DNA from 2 places in the Streptomyces sp. NPDC058758 genome. Region 1 is predicted to be linked to the other one. Evidence: predicted binding sites of a transcription regulator. Region 1 holds the regulator's gene; the other holds the start of a gene.

Region 1 (8,568 bases):
AGTTGAGGCCGCGGCCGCCCAGCACGTGCGCGTGCGCGTGGAAGACGGTCTGGCCGGCGCCGGCGCCGGTGTTGAGGACGATGCGGTAGCCGCTGCCGTCGACCTTCTCCTGCTCGGCGACCTCGCCGGCCTCGCGCAGCACGTCGGCGGCGACGCTCGGCGCGGCGGCGGCGAGCGAGGCGGCGTCCGGGTAGTGGAGGCGCGGGATGACGAGCACGTGGGTGGGCGCCTGCGGGTTGATGTCGCGGAAGGCCAGCGTGGTCTCCGTCTCGCGGACGAGCGTCGCCGGCACCTCCCCTGCCACGATCTTGCAGAACAGGCAGTCGCTCTGCGGCTCTCCGGCCATGCTCCGGGCCTCCTCGCCCTCGGGTGGTCAGTACCTGCGCATGCTATCCGGCGGCCCCGTCAGTCCTTGGGCATCCGCCGGTTGAGGGCCGAGCGGCTCACCCAGTACGTGATGACCACGGCCCAGAAGAGCGGGGTGCCGAGCGCCCCGACGACCCCGGCGTCGAAGGACCAGAGCGCCAGGGTGACCGCCGAGTACAGGCCGAGCAGGCCCACGGCGGCGGCCATGGCGAGCACCGGCCGGCAGTTGCGGGCGACCAGCAGCAGCGGGCGGCGCAGCCGGGGCGGCACCCGGCGGGCCATCCACACGGCCCAGCCGGCCCAGGCCCCGACGAGCACGACGGCGCCGACGGCGAAGGGCACGACGGCGTCGGCGCCGGTCGCGCCGGTGCGGACGGGGGCGGAGCCGAGCGCGGAGGCGAGGAAGCCGAGCAGGGCGACCCAGCGGGCGCCGGCGGCGGTGCCCCAGGCCATCGCCTCCAGGTTGAAGCGGGCCTTGCGGTCGGTGAGGTCGAGGGCGGCGGAGGCGACGAAGCCCTCGGCGGCCTGGGTCCAGGCGCCGCGCCGCAGCCAGCGGCGGCGGAGCCTCAGCAGGGAGAGGTTGTTGTGGGCCTCGCTGCTCTGCGGGTTGAGCCGCAGGGTGGTCTCGTACGCCCGCCGGGCGGTGGCGTGGTCGCCGCGCCGCTGGGCGGTGAGGCCGACGAGGAAGTGGGCGGCGTCCTCCTCCGGGCCGAGGGCGACGGCGGTCCGCGCGGCCTCGTAGGCGGCGGTGGTCCTGGCGAGGTCGCGGCCGCGGCCGGCCTCGGCGGTCTCGGCGAGCGCGGTGCCGAGCGCGTAGTGGCTGCCCCAGAACCGCGGCGCCAGCTCGACCGTGCGGTGGGCGGCGGCCTCGGCCTCCCCGTACCGCTTGAGGGCGAGCAGGATCTGGGTGCGCATCAGGTGCGCCATGACCAGCTCGGGCTCGGCGCGCAGGGCCTGCTCGACGGCGGCGAGGGCGGTCGTGTGGTCCCCCGCCCGGTGCCGGCACCGGGCGAGCAGGGTGAGCGCGTCGGCGTCCTCGGGGTCCTCGGCGAGGTGCCGGGCCGCGAGTTCGCCGGCCTGCTCGTACCGCCCGGCCTCGTACAGCGCCTCGGCCCGGGCGAGCGCGGAGGGCGTGGCGGGTCCGGCGGGCGTGGCGGGGGTGGTCACAGCTTGCGCTTCCGCTTCAGGTAGGCGAGGAGGTCGTCGTAGAGGCCGCCCTCGTTGGCGAACATGGCGACGTTCCGCGCGGCGGCGAACCAGGGCTCGGTGGACGGCCGGAGCTGCTTGGCGGCGCCGAGCAGGTCCTTGGTGGTGATGAGGCGGACGGAGCCGGTGCGGGCGGAGTCCAGGAGGGCGGCCTCGGCGGCGGTCTCGCACAGGTGGGCGAGGTCGGCACCGGAGAAGTCCTCGGTGACCTTGACGAGCTTGCCGAGGTCGACGGCCTCGATGGGCCGCTCGCGCAGGTGGTAGCGGAGGATCGCCTCGCGGGCGGCGGCGTCGGGCGGCAGCACGAGGAGGGTGCGGTCGAGGCGGCCGGGGCGGCGCAGGGCGAGGTCGACGTCCCAGGGCACGTTGGTGGCGGCGAGGACGAAGACGCCCTCGTTGCCGGCGCCGGAGGCGATGCCGTCGAGTTCGGTGAGGAGCTGGTTGACGACGTTGCGCAGCCCGTTGCTGTGGGTGCGGGAGCGCTTGCCGCCGAGGGCGTCCAGCTCGTCGAGGAAGACGACGCAGGGGGCCTGGCGGCGGGCGGTCTCGAAGATGTCGTGGATGTTCTTCTCGGAGGCCCCGATCCACATGTCGAGGACGTCGGAGAGCGACACGGTGAGGAAGTTCGCGCCGAGTTCGCCGGCGACGGCCCGGGCGATGAAGGTCTTGCCGCAGCCGGGAGGGCCGTAGAGGAGGAGCCCGCCGCGGAGCGACTTGCCGTAGAGCCGGCGCAGTTCCGGGTTGCGCATGGGGGCGAGGAAGGCGGCTTCGAGCCGGTCCTTGACGTCGGTCATGCCGCCGACGTCGGCGAGGCGCACCGCCCCGGGGGCGTCCACGTCCCAGGCGGCGGCGTCCCCGGCGAGCCCGTCCCCGCCGTCGGCCTGCGGCTCCTCCAGGAACCGCGGGCCGACGAGGTCGGAAACCTGCTCCTCGGCGGCGGCCCAGTCGAAGGAGGGCTTCGGCTCGGCCGGCCCGGGACCGGGCGCGGGCGGTCGTACGGGACCGGGCGCGGGCGGCTCCGCGGTCTCGGGCCGTACGGCCGGGGGCTCGGGCGCCGCCGGCGGCATCCCCATGGCGCGGACCATGAGCGCGCGGGCGTCCGCGTCCCCCGGCGCGTGCTGGAGGGCGACGGCGGCCTCGGCGACGGCCTCGTCGTTCCGCCCCTGGGCGAGGAGGAGTTCGGCGAAGTGGAGGCGCAGGGGCACGTCGCCGGGGGCGGCGGCGAGCGCGGCGCGCAGACTGCTGATCAGGGGGGACTCGTCGGCCATGGGGGCCAGCCTAGAAAAGACCCGGGGCGCTTGGACAGCGGGTCCCCCGCGAGGCCGGGCTCAGCTCCAGCGGCCGGTGCGGGCGAGGACGAGGGCGGTGGCCGCCGTGCCCGCCGTGGAGGTCCGCAGCACGCTCCGGCCGAGGCGGTACGGCTTCGCCCCCGCCGCCTCGAAGACGGCCAGCTCCTCCGGGGAGACGCCGCCCTCGGGGCCGACGACCAGCACGATCGAGCCCTTCGCGGGGAGTTCGGCGGTGGCGAGGGCGCCGCTCGGGTGGTCGCGGTCCTCGTGGAGCACGGCCGCGAAGTCGGCGCCGGCGAGCAGCTGGGCGACCTGCTTGGTGGTCATGAGGTCGGCGACCTCGGGGAAGCGGGTGCGGCGGGACTGCTTTCCGGCCTCGCGGGCGGTGGAGCGCCACTTGGCGAGCGCCTTGAGGCCGCGGTCGCCGCGCCACTGGGTGATGCAGCGGGAGGCCGCCCACGGCACGATCGCGTCGACGCCGGTCTCGGTCATGGTCTCGACGGCCAGTTCGCCCCGGTCGCCCTTGGGCAGGGCCTGGACGACGGTGATCCGCGGCTCCTCCCCGGGCTCCTCGTGCGCGGCCGTCACCTCGACGGTCAGCCGGTCCTTGCCCTCGGTGTCCCGCACCGCGCACTCGGCCCAGTGGCCCCGGCCGTCGGTGAGGACGAGTGCCTCGCCGGCCTGGAGCCGCTTCACGGAGACGGCGTGCCGCCCCTCGGGCCCCTCCAGGACGAAGGTGCCGGCGCCGGGGACGGCGTCGACGACGAAGACGGGGGCGGTCATGGGGCACTCCTGAAGGCCGGGTCGGCGAGGTCGGTGAGGGCGGTGTCGAGTTCGGCGGCGAGGACGCCGACGAGTTCCGCGGCGGGCAGCTCGCGGGCCAGCCGGTGGCCCTGGCCGGCCCACAGGGCCATGCCCTGGGCGTCTCCGGCGGTGGCGGCGGCCTTCCGCAGCGGGGCGGTGAGGTGGTGGATCTCCGGGTAGGCGGCGGGGGCGTACCGCCCGTGCTCGCGCATGAAGCGGTTGACGAGGCCGCGGGCGGGCCGGCCGGAGAAGGCCCGGGTGAGGGCGGTGCGGTGGAAGAGCGGGTCGGTCAGGGCCCGCTTGTGCAGCGGGTGGGCGCCGGACTCGGGGCAGACGAGGAAGGCGGTGCCGAGCTGGGCGGCGCCGGCTCCGGCGGCGAGGACGGCGGCGATCTGCGCGCCGCGCATCAGGCCGCCGGCGGCGACGAGCGGCAGCTCGGTGGCCTCCCCGACCTGGGCGAGCAGGGCGAGCAGGCCGGTGCCGGACTGGTCCTCGGCGGGGTCGTCGCGGTACGAGCCCTGGTGGCCGCCCGCCTCGACGCCCTGGACGCACAGCGCGTCGGCCCCGGCCTCCCGTGCGGTCCTGGCCTCCTCGGCGGAGGTGACGGTGACGATCGTGTACGTACCGGCGCGGGCGAAGGCCTCGAAGGTCTCGGGCTTCGGACAGCCGAAGGTGAAGGAGACGACGGGGACCGGGTCCTCCAGGAGGATCGCCAGCTTGGCGTCGTACCCGTCGTCCCGGCCGCCGTCGGTGTCGCCGAGCGGGGTCTCGTACCACCCGGCCTCGCCGGCGAGCTGGTGGCGGTAGACCTCGATGGCCGCGGGGTCGGCGGTGGGGCCGCCCTGGGGCATGAAGACGTTGACGCCGAAGGGCTTTCCGGTCAGCCCGCGGACCTGCTTGATCTCCTGGTAGAGGCTGCCGGCCGTCTTGTAGCCGGCGGCGAGGAAACCGAGCGCACCGGCCTCGCAGACGGCGCCGACGAGTTCGGGACAGGAAGCGCCACCCGCCATGGGGGCCTGCACGATCGGGTACCGGAAGAGATCGTTCAGCTCGGTGGTGGACATATGGGCATCGTGTCATGCCCGTTCCCGGGCACGGGAAAGGGGCGGCACTCAGAGTGCCGCCCCTCTCACCCAGAGATCACGTACGCCCGTCGAACGCGTCCTTCCGCGGTCACGTACGCCCGTTGAACGCGTCCTTCAGACGCGAGAACAGGCCCTGCTGGCCCGGCTGGAACTGGCCCGTGGGCCGCTCCTCGCCCCGCAGCTTGGCCAGCTCGCGCAGCAGGCGCTCCTGCTCGGGGTCGAGCTTCGACGGGGTCTGCACCTCGACGTGGACGATCAGGTCGCCGCGGCCGTTGCCCCGCAGGTGGGTGATGCCCCGGCCGTGCAGCGGGACCGACTGGCCCGACTGGGTGCCCGGACGGATGTCGATCTCCTCCAGCCCGTCGAGCGTCTGGAGCTGCACCTTGGTGCCGAGCGCCGCCGCCGTCATCGGGAGGGTGACCGTGCAGTGCAGGTCGTCGCCGCGCCGCTGGAAGACCTCGTGCGGGGTCTCCTGGATCTCGACGTACAGGTCGCCGGCGGGGCCGCCGCCGGGGCCGACCTCGCCCTCGCCCGCGAGCTGGATCCGGGTGCCGTTGTCGACGCCGGCCGGGATCTTGACCGTCAGCGTGCGGCGCGAGCGGACCCGGCCGTCGCCCGCGCACTCGGGGCACGGGGTCGGGACGACGGTGCCGAAGCCCTGGCACTGGGGGCAGGGCCGGGAGGTCATGACCTGGCCGAGGAAGGATCGGGTCACCTGCGACACCTCGCCGCGGCCGCGGCACATGTCACAGGTCTGCGCGGAGGTGCCGGGGGCGGCGCCCTCACCCGAACAGGTGGTGCAGACGACGGCCGTGTCGACCTGGATGTCCTTGGTGGTGCCGAAGGCCGCCTCGTTGAGGTCGATCTCCAGGCGGATCATGGCGTCCTGGCCGCGGCGGGTCCGCGAGCGCGGTCCGCGCTGCGAGGCCGTGCCGAAGAAGGCGTCCATGATGTCGGAGAAGTTGCCGAAGCCACCGGCCCCGAAGCCGCCCGCGCCGCCCCCGCCGGAGCTGGACAGCGGGTCGCCGCCGAGGTCGTAGACCTGCTTCTTCTGCGGGTCCGACAGGACCTCGTAGGCGGCGTTGATCTCCTTGAACCGCTCCTGCGTCTTCGGGTCCGGGTTGACGTCCGGGTGAAGCTCGCGGGCGAGGCGGCGGAAGGCCTTCTTGATCTCGTCCTGGGACGCGTCGCGGCGTACGCCGAGTGTGGCGTAGTAGTCCGTGGCCACTTACGACTCCGCCAGGATCTGTCCGACGTAACGTGCCACTGCGCGTACCGCTCCCATCGTTCCGGGGTAGTCCATGCGGGTCGGTCCGACCACGCCGAGTTTGGCGACTGCCTCGCCGCCCGAACCGTAGCCGACCGAGACGACGGACGTGGAGTTCAGCCCTTCATAGGCGTTCTCGTGCCCGATGCGTACGGTCATGCCCGATTCCTTGACCTCGCCGAGGAGCTTGAGGAGCACGACCTGCTCCTCGAGTGCCTCCAGGACGGGCCTGATGGTCAGGGGGAAGTCGTGTCCGAAGCGGGTGAGATTGGCGGTGCCGCCGATCATCAGCCGCTCCTCGTGCTCCTCCACGAGCGTCTCGAGGAGGGTCGCGAGCACGGTCGAGACCGTGGCGCGGTCCTCGGGCTCCTCGAAGGACTCGGGGAGGTCCTGCACCAGCTGCGGCACGTCGGCGAAGCGACGGCCGCCGACCCGGCTGTTGAGCCGGGCCCGCAGATCGGCGAGGGAGGTCTCGCCGAAGGGCGCGGGACAGTCGATCACCCGCTGCTCGACCCGGCCGGTGTCCGTGATGAGGACGAGCATCAGCCGCGCCGGGGTCAGCGCCAGCAGCTCGACGTGCCGGATGGAGGAGCGGGTCAGCGACGGGTACTGGACGACGGCGACCTGCCGGGTCAGCTGCGCGAGCAGCCGCACCGTGCGGCCCACGACGTCGTCGAGGTCCACGGCCCCGTCGAGGAAGTTGTGGATGGCGCGCCGCTCGGGGGTCGACAGCGGCTTGACGCCGGCCAGCCGGTCCACGAAGAGGCGGTAGCCCTTGTCGGTGGGGATCCGTCCGGCGCTGGTGTGGGGCTGGGCGATATAGCCCTCCTCCTCCAGCACCGCCATGTCGTTGCGCACGGTGGCCGGGGAGACGCCGAGCCGGTGGCGCTCGGTGAGCGCCTTGGAACCGACCGGCTCCTCGGTCCCGACGTAGTCCTGGACGATGGCGCGCAGCACCTCGAGTCTGCGTTCGCTCAGCACGCGCACACCTCCCGTTCCAGCCGTTCCGGTTGCTCCGCATTTGGCACTCGCCCTGCCCGAGTGCCAGGAAACCCCCGGCCAGTGTACGGCCGGGCCGGTCGCTCCTGGCAAGGAGGCGGACCCGCTAGCGTCGGTCGCATGGACATCGAACAGGCGGTCTGGGCGGCTCAGGGGTGGGAACGGCTGGCGGACGGAGTGGGCCGGCGGCGGCTCCCCGGCTGGGACGCCACCACGGGACTGGTCGTGGGGGACAAGGCCGTGCTGCTGTACGACACCGGTGCCACGCTCGCCGAGGGGGCCGGGATCAGGGCCCAGGCGGAGGCGATCACCGGCGGCCGGCGCGTGACGCACATCGCACTCGGCCACCCCCATTTCGACCACGTCCTCGGCACCGCCGCCTTCGCCGGCGCGGAGGTCTTCGGCGCCGTCGGCATGGACGAGCTCCTCGGCTCCTCCCGGGGCCGGGAGGAGCTGTACGAGGACGCGGTGCGCCAGGGGGTCGAGGAGCGGGCGGCGGCCGAGGCGGCGGAGGCCCTGGTGGCCCCGCGCCACACCGTCACCGGCGAGCGGACCCTCGACCTGGGCGGCCGGCAGGTCCTCCTGGCCAACGTGGGTCCCGCCCACACCGGCCACGACCTGGTCCTGCTGGTCCCGGGCGAGCGCGAGACCGTCTTCTGCGGCGACCTGGTCGAGGAGTCCGGCGAGCCCCAGGCGGGCCCCGACGCGTTCGGCGCCCGCTGGCCCGACGCCCTCGACCGGCTCCTCGCCCTCGGCGGCGAGGACGCGCTGTACGTCCCCGGCCACGGCGCGGCCGTCGACGCGGCTTTCGTCCGACGCCAGCGCGATGAGCTGGCACGCCGCTTCCGGGTGTCGTAGCGTCCCCGGAATGCGCAGCTACGACCCCGATCTGACGCCCGCCTGGAAGAGGCGGGCCCCCGCCCCGGAGGTTCCGGCCGAGCCGGACCTGGTGGTCGAGGAGGTGTCGACGGGCTTCTGCGGGGCGGTGATCCGCTGCGAGGCGGGCACGGTGACGCTGGAGGACCGCTTCGGCAAGCACCGCGTCTTCCCGCTGGACCCGCGCGGCTTCCTCCTTGAGGGCAGGGTCGTCACGCTGGTCCGCCCCGCGCCGGGCGGCCCGGCCCGCCCGGCCCGTACGGCCTCCGGCTCGATCGCCGTCCCGGGCGCGCGGGCCCGGGTGGCCCGGGCGAGCCGCATCTACGTGGAGGGCCGCCACGACGCGGAGCTGGTCGAACGGGTCTGGGGCGACGACCTGCGCGTCGAGGGCGTGGTCGTGGAGTACCTGGAGGGCGTGGACCACCTCCCGGAGATCGTCGCCGACTTCGCCCCGGGCCCGGACGCCCGCCTGGGCGTCCTGGTCGACCACCTGGTCCCCGGCTCCAAGGAGTCCCGGATCGCCGCCCGGGTCGCCTCGGACCACGTCCTGGTCGTCGGCCACCCCTACGTCGACGTCTGGCAGGCGGTGAAGCCGTCGGTCCTCGGCATCCGCGCCTGGCCGGAGGTCCCCCGGGACCAGGACTGGAAGACGGGCACCTGCCGGGCCCTGGGCTGG
Region 2 (8,568 bases), on a different contig from region 1:
TCCGCGCCGAGCATGCCCCACAGCAGCTCCTCGACGATGTCGTCCGGCACCATCCGCAGGTACTCGGAGGACGCCCACGGCGTGTGCGTGAAGTGCCCGATCCTGAGGTCGGGCCGCAGCTCGCGGAGCATGCCGGGGACGAGGGCCAGGTGGTAGTCCTGCACCAGGACCGCCGCGCCCTCCGAGGCCTCGGCCGCCAGGGTCTCGGCGAAGGCGCGGTTGTAGGCGCGGTAGGAGGCCCAGCGGCGGCGGAAGGCGGCGTCGAAGACGGGCTCGCGCGGGATGTCGTACAGGTGGTGGTGGAGGAACCACAGCACCGAGTTCGCGATGCCGTTGTACGCGTCGGCGTACACCTCCGGGTCGATGTCGAGCATCCGGACCCCCGGCTCGGCGACCCCGCGCCGGACGGCCTCCCGGTCGCCGTCGCCGAGCGCCGCGCACACCCAGAGGCTGTCCTGGGAGTCCACGGCGCTCAGGCCGGAGACGAGGCCGCCGCCGCCCCTGCGGGAGGAGAGGGTGCCGTCGTCACCGAGCGTGTACGAGACGGGCCCTCGGTTCGATGCCACGAGTACGGAAGCCATGTGGCGAACCTAGCCCGTCCCGTAAACGCTCAAACGTACGTATACGGTCAGCGGTCGGCCGGATACGGACGGCCCGCGCGCCCGGCGCCGGCCGCCTAGCGGATCCGGCGGCCGCGCATCGCCGCCTTCGCGACCAGGCCCGTCGCCGCGAGGACGACCGCCAGCGCGCCGAGCAGCCACAGCCGCTCGCCGTGGGAGCCGGTTCCGGCCATCGAGCCGCCTGCGCCGCCGCCGGTGGTGCCGGGGCCGGGGCCGGGTGCCGGCACCGCGGTGGTGGCCACGGAGGGCGAGGGGGTCGGGCCGGCGGTGGTGGCCACGGAGGGGGTCGGGTCGGCGGTGGTGACGTCGTCGTACCGGGGCTGCTGGTACCGCTGCCCGACGGGTTCGACGACGGGTTCGACGACGGGTTCGACGACGGCATCGGCGGCATCGGCGACGGCGGCGGCCGGACCGGCCGCCGCCGCCGACGGCGAGAGCGTGCCCGCGGCGAGCAGGACCGCCCCGAACAGGCGGGCGGGGCCCGCCCCGCGCCGGCGGACGGGGTGAGATCGTACGAAGCGCATAAAAGGGCAATGTAGGCAAAGCCCATCATCTGCGGACGTTACGCCACGCGACGGTGCGCGTACTCCGTGATCTCGGCCATCGGCGGGCGCTCCTCCGTGTCCACCGCGTACGTCCGCGGCTCGAAGCCGCTCTCGCCCCGCTCGAACTGGGTCAGCCGGGGGCGGACGAGGTGCCCCCGGGACAGCCGCAGCTGCGCCGTCCGGTAGATCGCCGCCGCCATCCGGCCCAGCGCCTGCCCGTCCTGGTGCCGGTGCTTGCGCACCCCCACGTCGACCTGCGCGAGCGCGTCCAGGCCCACCGTGTGCAGCGCGTCGACGAGGAGGCCCAGCTCCACTCCGTAACCGACCGGGAAGGGGAGCCGTTCGAGCAGCGAGCGGCGGGCCGCGTACTCGCCGCCCAGCGGCTGCACGAAGCCGGCCAGGCGCGGCCAGTGCAGATTGAGCAGCGGGCGGGCCACCAGCTCCGTCACGCGACCGCCCTGACCTGGGGCGTCGCCGAAGGGGCGGTCGTACATCGCCTTGACGAACTCCACGTCCGGGTCGGTGAGCAGCGGGCCCACGATGCCGGTGACGAAGTCCGCCGAGAAGTCCCTGAGGTCCGCGTCGACGAAGCAGACCACCTCCCCGGTCGTCACCATGAGTGACCGCCACAGGACCTCGCCCTTGCCGGGCACCGCCGGGATCCGGGGGAGCACGTCGTCGCGGGCGACCACGCGCGCGCCGGCCGCCGCCGCGGCCTTCGCCGTGCCGTCCGTGGAGCCCGAGTCGATCACCACGAGCTCGTCCACGAGCGGGGCGGCCGGGCCCATCAGCTCGCGCCGGATCACGCCGACGATGTCCCCGACGGTCGCCTCCTCGTTCAGCGCGGGCAGCACCACGCTGACCGTCGTCCCCCGCTTGGCGGCGAGGACCCGCTCCAGGGGCCGGTCGGACACGGACCAGGACCGCCGGTCCAGCCAGCGCTCCACTTCTTCCAGCAACGTGATCTCCATCTCGCGGATCGGACGACCGTCTCCACCTTCGAAGCCTTCGGTTACAGTCTTGAACAACGCGGATGCCCGATGCATGTCGGGGTCCCACCCGCGTCTCACAATCGAATACCGCTCATCCAGAGGGGCAGAGGGATACGGCCCGTTGAAGCCCCGGCAACCCTCCAGTCGGTTCGTCTTGCACCCGCGAGGCCCCCGGCTAGGGAAGGTGCCAAATCCGTCTCATGGCGAACAATTCGTCATGGGAAAGATGAGGAGAAAGGGCCTCGCCTCCATGGCTGTAAACACCGTCGCACCCGCAACCGCCGCTGCCGACACCACCGCCTCCACCATCGATCTCGGCCCCGCGTCCGGCCTTTCCTGTCGCGAATGCGGCCAGGTCTTCGCCCTCGGCCCGATCTTCGCCTGCGAACTCTGCTTCGGCCCCCTCGAAGTCGCCTACGAGCTGCCGCTCGGCGACCCCGAGGCGCTGCGCAAGCGGATCGAGGCCGGCCCCGCGAACATCTGGCGGTACGCGCCCCTGCTGCCCGTCCCCGCCGACGTCGCCGAGAAGCCGAACCTGAACCCCGGCTGGACCCCGCTCGTCAAGGCCGACAACCTCGCCCGCGAGATCGGCGTCGCCCCCGGCAGGCTCTTCGTCAAGGACGACTCCGGCAACCCGACCCACTCCTTCAAGGACCGGGTCGTCGCCCAGGCCATCGAGGCCGCCCGCGCCTTCGGCTTCACCACCCTCTCCTGCTCCTCCACCGGCAACCTGGCCGGCGCCGTCGGCGCCGCCGCCGCCCGCGCCGGCTTCCGCTCCTGCGTGTTCATCCCGCACGACCTGGAGCAGGGCAAGGTCGTCATGGCCGGTGTCTACGGCGGCGACCTCGTCGCCATCGAGGGCAACTACGACGACGTGAACCGCTTCTGCTCGGAGCTCATCGGCGACCCGCTCGGCGAGGGCTGGGGCTTCGTGAACGTCAACCTGCGCCCGTACTACGGCGAGGGCTCCAAGACGCTCGCGTACGAGATCTGCGAGCAGCTCGGCTGGGTCCTCCCCGACCAGCTCGTCATCCCGATCGCCTCCGGCTCCCAGCTCACCAAGATCGACAAGGGTCTCCAGGAGCTCGTCAAGCTGGGCCTGGTCGAGGACAAGCCGTACAAGATCTTCGGCGCCCAGGCCGAGGGCTGCTCCCCGGTCTCCACCGCCTTCAAGGCCGGCCACGACGTGGTCCGCCCGCAGAAGCCGAACACCATCGCCAAGTCCCTCGCGATCGGCAACCCGGCCGACGGCCCCTACGTCCTCGACATCGCCCGCCGCACCGGCGGCGCCGTGGAGGACGTGAACGACGAGCAGGTCGTCGACGCGATCAAGCTGCTCGCCCGCACCGAGGGCATCTTCGCCGAGACCGCGGGCGGCGTGACCGTCGGCGTGACCCGCAAGCTCGTCGAGGCCGGCCTCATCGACCCGGAGCTCACCACCGTCGTCCTCAACACCGGCGACGGGCTCAAGACCCTGGACGCCGTGGCCGACAGTTCTCAGGCGACCGCCACCATCCGCCCGAGCCTGGACGCGTTCCGCGACGCGGGCCTGGCCCACTGAAAGGTCCGTGAAGCCACCATGGCCGTGAACGTCCGCATCCCCACCATCCTCCGCACCTACACCGGCGGGCAGTCCGAGGTCCCCGCCGAGGGCGCGACCCTCGCCGAGGTCATCGCCGACCTGGAGAAGAACCACACGGGCATCGCCGCCCGCGTCCTGGACGACCAGGGCAAGCTGCGCCGCTTCGTGAACGTCTACGTGAACGACGACGACGTCCGCTTCGAGCAGGGCCTGGAGACCGCGACGCCGGACGGCGCGGGCGTCTCCATCATCCCGGCGGTCGCCGGCGGCTGCTGATCACCCCGCACGGCCCGGCCGCCTTACCGGTCGGTACTGAATTGCCCCTTCCGCGAGAGAAAGCGGAGGGGGCAATTCTGCATGGTTGAGCGCGGTAGAGTTGGGGAAGTGCCCTCGGCCGCTCATGCCGGACGCATATGAGCGCGGGTCCGGACCTGACGAGAATGCGACAACCGGCGGCCGGAAAGCGCGCACACTCTGCCCCTTATGCGCCTTTCGCCCGGCCCGAGTTGCCCCGCAATTCAGGGATTTCTTCCCGATTCCCCTTTCCGTGCCGCCCAGAATTCCCGGCGGATTGCCCTGTTGCAGAGGGCAGTTGGACAGATACATTCAGCGGCGGTCGACGCGTTCCGGCGCAGGTTCTGACCCGGGTCCGTGAAGTGCGGGTCCGCGCAAGGGCCAGTAAGTAATAGGGGAGTTAGGCATGGCTCAGGGCACCGTCAAGTGGTTCAACGCGGAGAAGGGCTACGGCTTCATCGCGGTCGACGGTGGTGCGGATGTTTTCGTCCACTACAGCGCCATCCAGATGGATGGGTACCGCAGCCTCGAAGAGGGCCAGCGAGTCGAGTTCGAGATCTCGCAGGGCCAGAAGGGTCCGCAGGCGGACATGGTCAAGGTGACCGCCTGAGCGCGACGCGATCGGCCACCGACGCCAACGCCGTCGAGGGGCCCGCATCCTCAGGGATGCGGGCCCCTCGACGCGTTCCGGGGCGTTCGCGGGCGGTGCGGAGGCGTCCGGAGCCGTCCGGAGGCGGTTCGGGGGAGTTCGGAGGAGTTCCGGCGCGTTCCGGGGCACGGGGCGGGGCCGCCGGCCGCGGGGTGCGGGCGCGCGCCCCGGGGGCGCCCCGGGGAGGTGGCGTGGAGGTGCCCGATCCACGAGAGTCGCTTGCACTCGCATGGGTCGAGTGCTAATCATTGGCGTTAGCACTCGGAAGGTGAGAGTGCTACGAGGATCGGGCAGACGAGGCCGCCGACCCGGGTGGGGCAAGGAACCACGCGGAGCGCGGAGGCCGTCCGTCGCGGGCGTCGGCGCGGTCCTGGAGCGTTATCCACCCCATGTCCGGGAGGACCACTTCACATGGCCAAGATCATCGCGTTCGACGAGGAGGCCCGGCGCGGTCTCGAGCGCGGCATGAACCAGCTCGCTGACGCCGTCAAGGTCACCCTCGGCCCCAAGGGCCGCAACGTCGTCCTCGAGAAGAAGTGGGGCGCCCCCACGATCACCAACGATGGTGTCTCCATCGCCAAGGAGATCGAGCTCGAGGACCCGTACGAGAAGATCGGCGCCGAGCTGGTCAAGGAAGTCGCCAAGAAGACGGACGACGTCGCCGGCGACGGCACGACCACCGCCACCGTCCTCGCCCAGGCGCTCGTCCGCGAGGGCCTCCGCAACGTCGCCGCCGGTGCCAACCCGATGGCCCTCAAGCGCGGCATCGAGAAGGCCGTCGAGGCCGTCTCCGGCGCCCTGCTCGACCAGGCGAAGGAGGTCGAGACGAAGGAGCAGATCGCCTCCACCGCCTCCATCTCCGCCGCCGACACCCAGATCGGCGAGCTCATCGCCGAGGCGATGGACAAGGTCGGCAAGGAAGGCGTCATCACGGTCGAGGAGTCCCAGACCTTCGGTCTGGAGCTGGAGCTCACCGAGGGCATGCGCTTCGACAAGGGCTACATCTCGGCGTACTTCGCGACCGACATGGAGCGCATGGAGGCCGCGCTCGAGGACCCGTACATCCTCATCGTCAACTCCAAGATCTCCTCCGTGAAGGACCTCCTCCCGCTCCTGGAGAAGGTCATGCAGTCGGGCAAGCCGCTGCTGATCATCGCCGAGGACGTCGAGGGCGAGGCCCTGTCGACCCTGGTCGTCAACAAGATCCGCGGCACCTTCCGCTCCGTCGCGGTCAAGGCCCCGGGCTTCGGCGACCGCCGCAAGGCCATGCTCCAGGACATCGCCATCCTCACCGGCGGCACGGTCATCTCCGAGGAGGTCGGCCTCAAGCTGGAGTCGGCCGGTCTCGACCTGCTGGGCCGCGCCCGCAAGGTCGTCATCACCAAGGACGAAACCACCATCGTCGACGGTGCCGGTGACAGCGAGCAGGTCGCGGGCCGCGTGAACCAGATCCGCGCCGAGATCGAGAACAGCGACTCCGACTACGACCGCGAGAAGCTCCAGGAGCGCCTCGCGAAGCTCGCCGGCGGCGTGGCGGTCATCAAGGCCGGTGCCGCGACCGAGGTCGAGCTCAAGGAGCGCAAGCACCGCATCGAGGACGCCGTGCGCAACGCCAAGGCGGCCGTCGAGGAGGGCATCGTCGCCGGCGGTGGCGTGGCCCTGCTCCAGGCCTCCAGCGTCTTCGAGAAGCTGGAGCTGGACGGCGACGAGGCCACCGGTGCCGCGATCGTCAAGCTCGCCCTGGAGGCCCCGATCAAGCAGATCGCGGTCAACGCCGGCCTCGAGGGCGGCGTCGTGGTCGAGAAGGTGCGCAACCTGACCCCGGGCCACGGCCTCAACGCCGCGACCGGCGAGTACGTCGACCTGGTCGCCGAGGGCATCATCGACCCGGCCAAGGTGACGCGCTCCGCGCTGCAGAACGCCGCGTCGATCGCCGCGCTCTTCCTCACCACCGAGGCCGTCATCGCCGACAAGCCGGAGAAGGCCGCGGCCCCGGCCGGCGGCGGCATGCCGGGCGGTGACATGGACTTCTGATCCTCCGGGATCGGCAGTTCACCGCTGACGCGAGTCGAACGCGAACGCCGAGGGCGGTACTCCCCACGCGGGGGGTGCCGCCCTCGGCGCGTTCCCGGACGGGCCGGGGCCGGACTCAGACCACCGGCCGGACGAGCGCCTTCGCGAGCGGCTCCCCGGTCCGGCGCGCGTACGCCACCCGCGCCTTCACCTCGGCGAGGGTGCGGGGGCGGTAGCCCGGGCCGCAGCCCTGGCAGCAGCTGGTGTGGAACCGTACGCCCGCGTGCAGCAGGACGGACAGCACGCGCCACCCCTCGGTGTCCCGCCGCTTCGGCGGCCGGAACGCCGACCCGACCCCGGTCATCGGCTGCGCGCACCGCGGGCAGCGGCGCTCGGGCCCATGGTCGTCGCCCTGCTTGTAGGAGGCCCGGCAGGGGAGGCACACGTACGAGGTGCGGCGGATTCCCATGGGGGCAGCGTAGGGAGCGGCGCGGGCCGGGCCCACCGGTTTACCCCCGCCCGCGCGTGGTGCTACGGGCGGCGGAAGAGGGCCGTCCAGAGGAAGCCCTCGCCGAAGTGCGGCGAGTCCGGGGGCTGGGGGCTCATGCGGCGGACCTCGACCGGTTCGTACGCCGCGAAGATCGCGCGGAGGGACGTGTCCGTGTAGGCGAGGCCGCCTTCCAGGGTGCCCTCGCGGTAGAAGTCGGCGTCGGGGCGCTCCGAGCCCATGCCGCCCTCCCCGGCCGCGAACGCCGTCAGGGCGAAGTGGCCGCCGGGGGCCAGGACGCGGTCCAGGAGGGCCAGGTAGCTGACGCGGCGGTGCGGCGGCAGGTGGTGGAAGCAGCCGGAGTCGTACACGAGGTCGTACGGGCCCTCGACCGTGCCGGGCGCGAAGGCGTCGCCGTGGTGGAAGCGGACCCCGGACACGCCCGCCTCCCCGACCCGTTCCTCCGCCCAGTGGATCGCGGTCGCGGAGAGGTCGACGGCGTCCACCTCGTAGCCGCGCGCGGCGAGGCGGAGGGAGTTGCGGCCGGGGCCGCAGCCGAGGTCGAGTGCCCGGCCGCCGCCCGTGAGCAGTCCCCGGTCCAGGTACGACACCAGGTTCTCGTCCGGCTTCGGGACGAAGAACGGCACCGGCCGGTCCCGGTCCGCGTAGAAGCCGTCCCACCAGTCCGCCCCGCCTTCCGACCAGCGGTCGGCGGTGGGCGCGAACAGCCCGTCCAGCAGTGCCAGTACGTCCTCGACCGTACGGATCCCGCGGTCCGTCCCTGCCATGTGGATCTCCCCTCGACGTGACCTCCAGGATAGGGGTGGTGAGGGTAAATGCCCAGGTCAAAGGGGATGTTGGGGGTGCCGGGGAGGGGGAGGGGAAGGCTTGGGCGGGGGCGTGACGGAGGTGCGGGAGGCGGGGCCACCGGGGGTGCCGGGGCGGCGGCGGAGGGGACTTCACGGGGGTGTGACGGGCCGGGAAGGGGGCTTTCAGGGCCGGGCCGGGGTGGGTTTCCGGAGTGTGTCGGGAGGAGTTCTCGGGGTGGGGCTCCGGGTGGGGCGGGGCAGCCGGAGCGGGGTTTCGGCGGGGGCGGCGAACTTCTTTCCCGGGGCGGGGGGTTCGGTGGTCGACTGGGCGGCATGGAGATTCTGGTTCTCGGTGGGACCGCATGGGTAGGCCGCGAGGTGTCGCGGCGGGCGCTGGAGCGAGGGCACGCGGTGACGTGTCTCGCGCGGGGGGAGAGCGGGGGCGTGGCGGAGGGGGCCGTACTGGTGGCGGCCGACCGGCGGGAGCCGGGGGCGTACGACGCGCCGGCCGGGCGGGACTGGGACGCGGTGGTCGAGGTGTCCTGGCAGCCGGGGTTCGTGAAGGGGGCGCTGGCGG

The links. Region 1 encodes HrcA, which represses chaperone genes, less so after heat shock. Its sites were predicted from a motif close to TTNGCACTCNGNNNNNCNGAGTGCNAA; they were not measured.
Region 2: a site for HrcA is predicted at 4,901-4,927, ahead of groL (chaperonin GroEL). Genes of this name have one in related genera too.

Annotation. Positions count from the first base shown of each region.
Region 1 is NZ_JBHYPS010000008.1:52,951-61,518, reverse strand. It holds gene ACFW6A_RS12865 (histidine triad nucleotide-binding protein) at 1-346, opposite strand, end outside; gene ACFW6A_RS12860 (tetratricopeptide repeat protein) at 406-1,533, opposite strand; gene ACFW6A_RS12855 (ATP-binding protein) at 1,530-2,840, opposite strand; gene ACFW6A_RS12850 (16S rRNA (uracil(1498)-N(3))-methyltransferase) at 2,901-3,644, opposite strand; gene ACFW6A_RS12845 (nitronate monooxygenase) at 3,641-4,729, opposite strand; gene dnaJ (molecular chaperone DnaJ) at 4,839-5,978, opposite strand; gene hrcA (heat-inducible transcriptional repressor HrcA) at 5,979-6,998, opposite strand; gene ACFW6A_RS12830 (MBL fold metallo-hydrolase) at 7,137-7,874, shown strand; gene ACFW6A_RS12825 (DUF3097 domain-containing protein) at 7,885-8,568, shown strand, end outside.
Region 2 is NZ_JBHYPS010000015.1:116,566-125,133, forward strand. It holds gene ACFW6A_RS20025 (trehalose-6-phosphate synthase) at 1-581, opposite strand, end outside; gene ACFW6A_RS20030 (hypothetical protein) at 677-1,144, opposite strand; gene ACFW6A_RS20035 (glucosyl-3-phosphoglycerate synthase) at 1,183-2,124, opposite strand; SAM riboswitch class I at 2,246-2,390, shown strand; gene thrC (threonine synthase) at 2,408-3,718, shown strand; gene ACFW6A_RS20045 (MoaD/ThiS family protein) at 3,737-4,015, shown strand; gene ACFW6A_RS20050 (cold-shock protein) at 4,440-4,643, shown strand; gene groL (chaperonin GroEL) at 5,094-6,716, shown strand; gene ACFW6A_RS20060 (deoxyxylulose-5-phosphate synthase) at 6,832-7,164, opposite strand; gene ACFW6A_RS20065 (class I SAM-dependent methyltransferase) at 7,227-7,970, opposite strand; gene ACFW6A_RS20070 (oxidoreductase) at 8,325-8,568, shown strand, end outside.